2 regions of the Streptomyces sp. NPDC057302 genome follow, and region 1 is predicted to be linked to the other one. Evidence: riboswitches for the same ligand, from Rfam matches in the RefSeq annotation. Region 1 holds a riboswitch; the other holds the start of a gene.
The links. Region 1 has a riboswitch for cyclic di-AMP ahead of ACFUPX_RS15180 (C40 family peptidase). Riboswitches for the same ligand answer to the same signal wherever they lie in the genome.

Region 2: linked by a shared signal. The riboswitch ahead of ACFUPX_RS20220 (M23 family metallopeptidase) and the one ahead of ACFUPX_RS15180 (C40 family peptidase) in region 1 are both predicted to bind cyclic di-AMP.

What each region holds. Positions count from the first base shown of each region.
Region 1 is NZ_JBHUZJ010000017.1:36,546-41,329, reverse strand. It holds gene ACFUPX_RS15195 (amidase) at 1-137, opposite strand, end outside; gene ACFUPX_RS15190 (ATP-dependent Clp protease proteolytic subunit) at 399-1,034, shown strand; gene ACFUPX_RS15185 (hypothetical protein) at 1,042-1,350, shown strand; cyclic di-AMP (ydaO/yuaA leader) riboswitch at 1,705-1,877, shown strand; gene ACFUPX_RS15180 (C40 family peptidase) at 1,881-2,354, shown strand; gene ACFUPX_RS15175 (DUF6328 family protein) at 2,494-3,066, shown strand; gene ACFUPX_RS15170 (LysE family translocator) at 3,044-3,673, opposite strand; gene ACFUPX_RS15165 (LysR family transcriptional regulator) at 3,804-4,715, shown strand; gene ACFUPX_RS15160 (ATP-binding protein) at 4,704-4,784, opposite strand, start outside.
Region 2 is NZ_JBHUZJ010000027.1:7,202-11,985, reverse strand. It holds gene ACFUPX_RS20230 (M16 family metallopeptidase) at 1-416, shown strand, start outside; gene ACFUPX_RS20225 (M16 family metallopeptidase) at 413-1,798, shown strand; cyclic di-AMP (ydaO/yuaA leader) riboswitch at 1,997-2,160, shown strand; gene ACFUPX_RS20220 (M23 family metallopeptidase) at 2,173-2,973, shown strand; gene ACFUPX_RS20215 (GntR family transcriptional regulator) at 3,202-3,915, shown strand; gene ACFUPX_RS20210 (HPr family phosphocarrier protein) at 4,090-4,371, opposite strand; gene ACFUPX_RS20205 (GNAT family N-acetyltransferase) at 4,497-4,784, shown strand, end outside.

The DNA of each region.
Region 1 (4,784 bases):
ACGACTTCGCGCGCGGACAGCTCGCGGGCGTGGATCCGGGCGGCGAGTTCGCGGGCTGTGAGATGGACGAGCTCGGCGGACTCGCGGGCTCGGCCGACTCGATGGGCTTCGCGGGATGGGTGGACTTCAGGGCTCATACGACGCTTTCGGCTCAGGGCGGCGGACAACTGACGCCCGGCGGTGGGCGGCCGGGGTCGCGACGAGGCGGAGTATGCCCACGCCCTCACGGCGGCCATCCCGCGCCGCGGCCACCTCTTTCAGCGAGCGGCTGTAATACGGCGGCCCTGTTGACCCCGGCGGATCACCTGAACATGCTCCTCACCACGGCGTAACGTACGTCCTGTACATTTTTTACAGACCTAGGGGAGCAACCGACCCCGGCAGAGGAGAGACGTGCCATGAACCGACCGTTCGCCCGCCATGTCCTGCCCGAGTTCACCGAGCACACCAGCACGGGGCAGCGGACCCTCGACCCGTACTCGAAGCTGCTCGAGGAGCGCATCGTCTTCCTGGGCACGCCGATCGACGACACCTCGGCCAACGACGTGATGGCGCAGTTCATGCACCTCGAATACCTGGCGCCGGACCGCGACATCTCGCTCTACATCAACTCGCCCGGCGGCTCGTTCAGCGCGATGACGGCGATCTACGACACCATCCAGTTCGTCACCTGCGACGTGGAGACGACCTGCCTGGGTCAGGCCGCGTCAGCGGCCGCCGTGCTGCTGGCCGCCGGCACCCCCGGCAAGCGGTTCGCGCTGCCCGGCGCCCGGGTGATGATCCACCAGCCCTCGCTCGCCGAGCCGATCCACGGCCAGGCGACCGACTTGGCAATCCAGGCCACCGAACTCCTGCGTGCCCGCGCCCAGTTGGAGAAGCTGCTGGCTCAGCACACCGGTCAGAGCCCTGACCGCGTCGCGGCCGACATCGAGCGGGACAAGATCCTCAGCGCCCCCGAAGCGGTCGAGTACGGCCTGGTGGACCGCATCATCGCCAGCCGCAAGTCGTCCCTGCGCACCCCGGACGCGAGGTGACCCGCCGATGCTGCCGCCCGAACTCCCGCCACTGCCCGCCCTCACCCGCGCCGAGGGCGAGTTGATCGACCGGTACCTCGAAGTGGTCGATCTGGTGGGCCGGATCAACCCCGCCCGCGCCTCCGACACCTACGGCGGGCTGCGCGCGGCCCAGGCGCTGGTCGGCAGCGCGACCGCCCTGCGGGACGCGCTGACGCTCATGCACCAGCGGGGCGAGAGCGCCGTGCACGCGCCCACGCTGGCACGGGCGCTGCGCGTGCTCGACGGGGAGCGCCGCGCCGGGCGGGTCACCGTGCCGCCCCCATCAGCATCCTGAGCACCCGTCACCACGCCTCTGAAGCAGAAGCCGTCCGGGGTCCGTCTCAAACGAACCAAACGGGCTACCTCGTTCGGCGTAGACGATCGTCGTTCTTGGAACTGTCTTCAGTTGCGTCAGATGTGTACGCGATGGCCGGAATTCCTCGTTCCGGTGCTGGTCGAGCGATCCTCCGGCTCCTTGTCACGATCCCGAATCAGACCTTGTCCACCCGAACGGTTCAGCCGTGAGGAGCCTCACAAAAGGCCGTTTCGGCTCGGAATTCGACCCCTTCTCGGGTCAAGATCCCTTCCGACGACAAGCCCCCGCCACAGCGGCGGGGCGGTCCGGGCGGACGCCGAGTCCTGCCGCCACCCGGATGACCGGTCGACATCGGTGCATCGGCAGGAGTGGAGGACCCAGGCATGACGGGTCGGTCCGGAAGGTCCGGACAACGACCCTTGGGGTGAAGCCGCAGTACGCGGCCGGGCAACTTCGCCAGCCCGAATCCGACAGGTCATCCTTCACAGGCGGTTGACGAAGGGTTGCGCATGACTGCGCTGAATCATGTTCCGTCGCTGCTGACCAGGGCCGGTTCCGTATCGGCCCTCACGCTCGCCGTCGTGGGCGGCACCCTCGTGGCCCCAGGGCTCACGTCGGACGCGCAGGCCGCGACTCACGGGACGAAGGCGCTCAAGATCGCCGCCTCCAAGAAGGGCTCTCCGTACGGCTACGGAGCCGCGGGGCCCCACCGGTTCGACTGCTCGGGCCTGACGCTCTACTCGTTCAAGCGCACGGGCAAGAAGCTGCCGCGCACCGCCGCGCAGCAGTACAACAAGACCCGCCACATCTCGGCGTCGAAGCGATCCCGCGGCGACCTGGTCTTCTTCCGCTCCGGCCGGAGCGTCTACCACGTCGGCATCTACGCCGGAAAGGGCAAGATCTGGCACGCGCCGAAGAGGGGGACCGTGGTGCGCCTCGAGAAGATCTGGACGAAGAGCGTCTCGTACGGCCGGGTGCGCTGATCGCCCGTCACTGACGGCCGGCCCCGGGCCTGTCGCAGGGCGGTGGTGGTGGCCGCAGGGCCGCCGCCACCGTCCGACCGGCCCTCCGCCCGGCGCGCCCGCCCTGCGCGGTGCGCGTCGGCGCGGATACTCGGTCGCCATGTCCGAAAACAACGGTTCCCCCTCCAGGAACGAGCCCTCCGAAGCTCGCGACGAGACGACGTTCGAGCGCGCCGACCGCAATTTCGCCGAGATCCTGCAGGAGTTGCGCGTCACGCAGGCCGGGGTGCAGATCCTCTTCGCGTTCCTGCTGACGCTCGCCTTCACCGAGCGCTTTCCCTCGCTCGACACGGTGCAGCGCACGACGTACGTCACCACGCTGCTCCTCGCCGTCCTGTCCGCCGCGCTGTTCACCGCGCCGGCCGCCGTGCACCGGTCGCTCTTCGGGCAGCACTCCAAGCCGCGGATCGTGCGGGTGTCGTCCCGGCTCGCCGGTATCGGCATGGCGGTCCTGGTGTTCGCGCTCGCCGGTTCGGTGCTCCTGGTCGTGGACGTGGCGGTGGGCCGCACCGGCGGGATCATCGCGAGCGCGGGCACCCTGCTGATGTGCGCGGGCCTCTGGGGCCTGCTTCCCGTCCTGGTGCGCGGCGCGGGCGAGCGCCAGGGAGAGGGAAGGGGCACGACCCCGGACACCGGCGCCTCTGACGACGTCAGACCGTCAGGGCCTCGATGAGGAGCACCAGGCCGAGCACGCTGAGCGCGACTCCTGTGCCTGCCTCGATCGCACGGGCCGTACGCGGCTTGCGCAGCCGGCGCCCGAGGCGGTCGACCAGGAGCGCGACGACCGGGAACCACACCAGGGCCAGGGCCAGGATGATGGACGCGAGCAGCAGCGTCCTGGGCATCGCGGGGCTCCCGTCGGGCACGAACTGCGGCAGGACGCTGAGGAAGGTGATGGGCGCCTTCGGGTTGAGGGCGTTGGTGAGGAAGCCCTGCCGCAGGCTGCCCCCGGCCGCCGTCCGCTCCCCGCCGTCCGGCGCGCCGAAGTCCGCCAGGGGCCGCGCCGCCGACCGCAGGGCGCGACAGCCGAGGTAGAGCACATAGGCGCCGCCGAGTACCTGAAGCGCCCGGAACAGTGTGGGAACCGCCGTGAGGACCGCCGCGACCCCGGCCACCGCGAGCGCCGTGTGCACCAGGAGCCCGCCCGCGACGCCGATCGCGCAGGTGATCCCGGCGCGGCGGGAGGCGAGGGAGTTGCGCACCACGACCGCGAAGTCGGCGCCCGGCATGGCGACCATGCCCGCGGCGACCGCGGTGAAGGCGAGCAGTTGTGCGTCCATGGCGTCCAGCCTGCCGTTCTTCTGCCTTCAGCAGGTATGTGGAATATCCTGGGTCTGCCTTAAGCAGTCGTTTAGCCCCACGGCCGACGGACCGCCCCACCACCCGTCGGCTCCTGCACCGGGAGCGGCCATGTACGACCCCACGCGGCTCGCCGCACTGGTGGCGGTCTCCGAGGCCGGGTCGATCACCCGCGCCGCCGAGCGCCTCGGTTACACCGTGCCCGCCCTCTCCCAGCAGCTGGCCAAGCTCGAACGCGAGGCGGGCACCGCGCTCCTGGTCCGCCACCACCGCGGGGCACGGCTGACCGGCGCGGGCGAGCTGCTGCTCGCGCGGGCCCGCCGGGTCCTGGACGAGATGGAGCAGGCCCGGCACGAACTGGCCCAGCTGGCGGGCCTGTCCGGCGGCAGGCTGCGCGTGGGGACCTTCACCACCGCCGGGATCCATCTGGTGCCGCCCGCGCTGACCGCGTTCCGCCGGGCCCATCCCGACGTCGAGCTGACGGTACGGAGCTATGAACCGCCGCTCGGTGTCGCGGCCGTGGCGGCGGGCGAGGTCGATCTGGCCCTCACGCACACGTACGAGCCTTCGGATCCGGTGCCGCTGCCCGCGTCCGTGAGTGCCGAGCCGGTCCTGGTCGAGGAGCTCGTCCTGGTGACCTCGCCCGGACACGCGCTCGCGGGCGCCGCGTCGCGGCTGCCCCTGGCCGAGCTCGCCGGGCAGCCGCTGATCAGCATGGCGCCGACGCATCCGCCCCGGCGAGGCGTGGAGTCCGCGCTCGTGCGGGCCGGGGCGACGCCCGCGGTCCTGGTCGAGACCCCCGGCTACGCACTGGTGTGCGCGCTGGTCAGCGCCGGGCTCGGCGTCGCCGTCGTACCGGAGATGGTGGCGCGGACGGCGGCCACTCCGGTGGGGGTCAGGCCGCTGGAGCCCGGGGATCTGCGCCGCACGATTTCGGTCGTCCACCGCACGGACGAGCCGCATCCCGCGGCGGACACCTTCCGGGCCCTGCTCCGGGGCGCCTTCGGACGCTCAACGGGGTGAGGGCGACGCCGAGGGAGCCGCTGTCTGGCCGCGGACCGGCGCGGTCCACGGCAGCGCGATCCAGACGGT
Region 2 (4,784 bases), on a different contig from region 1:
TGCGCCTGGCCGGAGCCCCCTCGCTCGGCTGGCTCGACGTGAAGACGTCCGGTGACGTGGAGGTCCCCGTCATCGAGGCCGCCGTCGACGAGGAGCTCGCCCGCTTCGCGGAAGAGGGCCCCACCGACGAAGAGATGGAGCGCGCCCAGGCCCAGCTGGAGCGCGAGTGGCTCGACCGGCTCTCCACGGTGTCAGGACGCGCGGACGAACTGTGCCGGTACGCCGTCCTGTTCGGCGACCCGCAGCTCGCCCTCACCGCCGTGGGGCGCGTCCTCGACGTCACCGCGGAAGAGGTCAAGGCGGCCGCAGCGGCCCGTCTGCGGCCCGACAACCGCGCGGTGCTCGTGTACGAGCCCACCGAGCCCACCGCGGCCCCCGAAGCCGCCGACGAGGACGAAGAGGAGGCGGCGAAGTGACCGAGGCCGCGACGATGCAGTTCCACCCCCAGCCCCAGGCGGGCACCGCACGGCCGTGGGCCTTCCCCGCGCCCGAGCGCGCCACCCTGGACAACGGCCTCACCGTGCTGCGCTGCCACCGCCCCGGCCAGCAGGTCGTCGCCGTGGAGATCCACCTCGAGGCGCCGCTCGACGCCGAGCCCGCGGGCCTCGACGGCGTCGCCACGATCATGGCGAGGGCCTTCAACGAAGGCACCGACAAGCACTCCGCCGAGGACTTCGCCGCCGAACTCGACCGCTGCGGCGCCAGCATGGACGCGCACGCCGACCACCCCGGTGTCCGCGTCTCCCTCGAAGTCCCGGTCTCCCGCCTCCCCAAGGCGCTGGGCCTGCTCTCCGACGCCCTGCGCGCCCCCGCCTTCGCGGACAGCGAGATCGAACGCCTCGTACGCAACCGCCTGGACGAGATCCCGCACGAGGCCGCCAACCCGGGCCGCCGCGCCGCCAAGGAGCTCTCCCGGCAGCTGTTCCCCGCCACCGCGCGGATGTCGCGTCCCCGCCAGGGCACCGAGGAGACGGTCACGGCCATCGACTCGGCGGCGGTGCGCACCTTCTACGAGAAGCACGTGCGGCCCGCCACGGCGACCGCCGTCGTCGTCGGCGACCTGACCGGCGTCGACCTGGACGGCGTGCTCGCCGACACCATCGGCTCCTGGACGGGCGGCACGGCCCAGCCGCGCCCGGTGCCCCCGGTGACCGCCGACGACACCGGGCGTGTCGTCATCGTGGACCGCCCCGGCGCCGTCCAGACGCAGCTGCTCATCGGCCGCGTGGGCCCTGACCGGCACGACCGCGTCTGGCCCGCCCAGGTGCTCGGCACGTACTGCCTGGGCGGCACCCTCACCTCGCGCCTGGACCGCGTCCTGCGCGAGGAGAAGGGTTACACCTACGGCGTGCGGTCGTTCGCCCAGGTCCTGCGTTCGACTCCGGACGGCACGGGCGCCGCGATGCTGGCCATCAGCGGCTCCGTGGACACGGAGTCCACGGGTCCGGCCCTCGACGACCTGTGGAAGGTCCTGCGCACCCTCGCCGCCGACGGCCTCACGGACGCCGAGCGCGATGTCGCCGTGCAGAACCTGGTGGGCGTCGCCCCGCTCAAGTACGAGATGGCGGCGTCCGTCGCGGCCACCCTCGCCGACCAGGTCGAGCAGCACCTGCCGGACGACTTCCAGGCCCAGCTGTACCGCCAGTTGGCCGCCACCGGCACCGTGGAGGCCACCGCGGCCGTGGTGAGCGCCTTCCCCGTGGACCGCCTGGTGACGGTGCTCGTCGGTGACGCGGCGCAGATCGAGGAGCCCGTCAGGGCGCTCGGCATCGGTGAAGTGAGTGTGGTCACGGGCTGAGTGACAGTCAGGACATATGGGGACCCCAGTGGCTGGAATCGGCTCCTGGGGTCCTCATATGTCCGAATTGATATGGAGGTTACGTGTCTGCCCTGTGGCGTGCGCTACAAAAGTTCTGATCCGTTTGTCGATTGAAAGATGACCCGCTTAGCGTTCGGTCCGACTGTTCGTCATGCAGTACGCCGCACCCGCGGCACCGGGCAGTCATCGCCGAGTCCCCGTACGGCGCGAGCCAGGGGAGCCGGGGACCCACATGTCCCCCTGGGGTGAATCGGGAACCTTGCCGTGAGGTGAGGGACTCGTAGGAGACCTTCCTGCTCCGAACCCGTCAGCTAACCCGGTAGGCGAGAAGGAAGGAAAGGATCAGCCGCTTCATGGCGTTCACCCGTGCCACCGGGAAGCACCGTCGCCCCAGCCGCCTCACGCGTACGACCGCGAACGTGGCGGGCGTCGCCGCCCTCACCACCACCGGTGTCATCGGAGGCCTGGCCGCTCCGGCCCTCGCCGCCGACGACGCGGCCCTTGAGCACACCGGCCTCACCCAGGCGATTTCCGTGGGCGACTCGCTCGCCCAGAGCATCGACGCGCAGGCCGCCGCCCAGCAGCAGGCCGCCGACGACGCCGCAGCCGCCAAGAAGGCCGAAGAGGCCGCCAAGAAGAAGGCCGAAGAGGCCAAGCGCAAGGCTGAGGCCGAGGCGAAGGCCAAGGCCAAGAAGGAGCGCGAGGCCAAGGAGCGTGCCGCTCGCGAGGCCGAGCGCAAGCGCCTGAACACCTACGTCGCCCCGATCTCCGGTTCGTCCATCTCCACGGGCTACCAGACCGGCGGTGGCATGTGGTCCTCCGGCAGCCACACCGGCGTCGACTTCCACGCGGCGTCCGGCACCTCGGTCCACGCGGTCGGCTCCGGCACCGTCGTCGAGGCCGGCTGGGGCGGCGCCTACGGCAACAACGTGGTCATCAAGATGAACGACGGCACGTACACCCAGTATGGCCACATGTCGTCCCTCGGTGTCACCGTCGGCCAGGCGGTCACTCCGGGCCAGCAGATAGGCCTCTCCGGGTCCACCGGCAACTCCAGCGGTCCGCACCTCCACTTCGAGGCCCGCACCGGCGAGGAGTACGGCTCGGACATCGACCCCGTCTCGTACCTCCGCTCGCACGGCGTCAACGTCTGATCCCAGGAGTTTCGCGCGACGCGCGTCTGATCCGCACCGAAAGCCCCGGCTCGTCGAGAGCCGGGGCTTTCGTGGTTCCGTATCGCCCCGCATCGCCTTTGGCCAAAAGTATCCATGAATTCTGGCCACCCGTCGGAAATTCAGCCGCTCTGCAATAGAGTCGCTGGAGAATCACTGAACGGGCGTCGATCGACCGCGTCTCGCGGGGATTAAGGCGGAGGTCAGGTCATGCGCATTCCCGCGCACTCGGTGTGCACGGCCATCCGGGACGACATCGTCTCCGGTGTCTACGAACGGGGCGGCCGGCTCACCGAGGAACTCCTCGCGCGCCGCTACGGAGTCTCCCGCGTCCCCGTGCGCGAGGCCCTGCGCACCCTGGAGGCCGAGGGCTTCGTCGTGACGCGGCGGCACGCGGGCGCGTGCGTCGCGGAGCCGACCGAACAGGAGGCGGCCGACCTCCTGGAGATCCGCATGCTCCTGGAGCCGCTGGGCGCCGCCCGCGCCGCACAGCGCCGCACGGAGGCGCACCTGAAGGTCCTGCGCGGCCTCGTCCGGCTGGGCCAGGAGCGCTCGCGGCGCGGCCAGAGCGATGACCTGCGCTCCCTGGGCGGCTGGTTCCACGAGACGCTCGCTCAGTCGTCCGGCAGTCCGGGCCTGACCGCGCTGCTCACCCAGCTCCGGCACAAGATCGCCTGGATGTACGTCGTCGAGACCTCGGCCGCTCCCGCGGAGTCCTGGGCGGAGCACGCCGCGATCGTCGACGCGGTCGCCCGCGGCGACGCGGAACGGGCCAGGTCGCTCACCGCGGCGCACACGGAGCGGGCGACGGCCGCGCACCGGCCGCGCTTTCCTCCGCACGGTGAGCGCCGCGACAGGGACCGCGACCGCGATCGTGTGAGGAATTCGCAACATGCCGTAAACACGGTGGGCCTCCGTCATTAACAGAGGCGCCGTATACAAAGAAGTGTTATTCGGCGGGGATTATTCGTGCTGCCCGAATTCAAGGAAAGTCGCCCGGTATTCGACGCGTGGAACCGGGAACGCCGAAGGGCCCGCCCCGATTTCGGGCAGGCCCTTCGGCGTATGAGTACCGGTCTTTACCGGTACCAGTCTCTACTAGACGGTCTCGGGGAGTTCCTCAAGACCGTCCGCGACCAGCTTCGCCAGACGGTCGAGAGCGGCGTCCGCACCCTCGGCGTCGGAGGCGAGCACGATCTCCTCGCCGCCCTGCGCGCCCAGACCGAGCACGGCGAGCATGGAGCCGGCGTTCACGGGGTTGCCGTCAGCCTTGGCGATCGTCACGGGGACGCCGGCGGCGGTGGCCGCGCGGACGAAGATGGAGGCGGGTCGGGCGTGGAGGCCCTCGGCCCAGCCGACGTTGACGCGGCGCTCAGCCATGTGTTGCTGCCCTTCCAGGTGTCTCACACTTGTCTAGACCAGTGTCTCATGCCGTCACGGGTGCTCTTCCGGCGACTCCTAGCCTGCCCCGGCGAAGGCGCCGCCGCGACCCGTACTCTGGCCCCATGCAGACCCCGTCCGACAGGCACGCATACCCCTCCCACTGGGAAGCCGATGTCGTCCTGCGTGACGGAGGCACCGCCCGGATCAGGCCGATCACGGTCGAGGACGCGGACCGCCTGGTCAGCTTCTACGAGCAGGTCTCGGACGAGTCGAAGTACTACCGCTTCTTCGCGCCCTACCCCCGGCTGTCCGCCAAGGACGTACACCGCTTCACCCATCACGACCAGGTGGACCGGGTGGGTCTCGCGGCCACCGTGGGCGGCGAGTTCATCGCCACCGTGCGCTTCGAC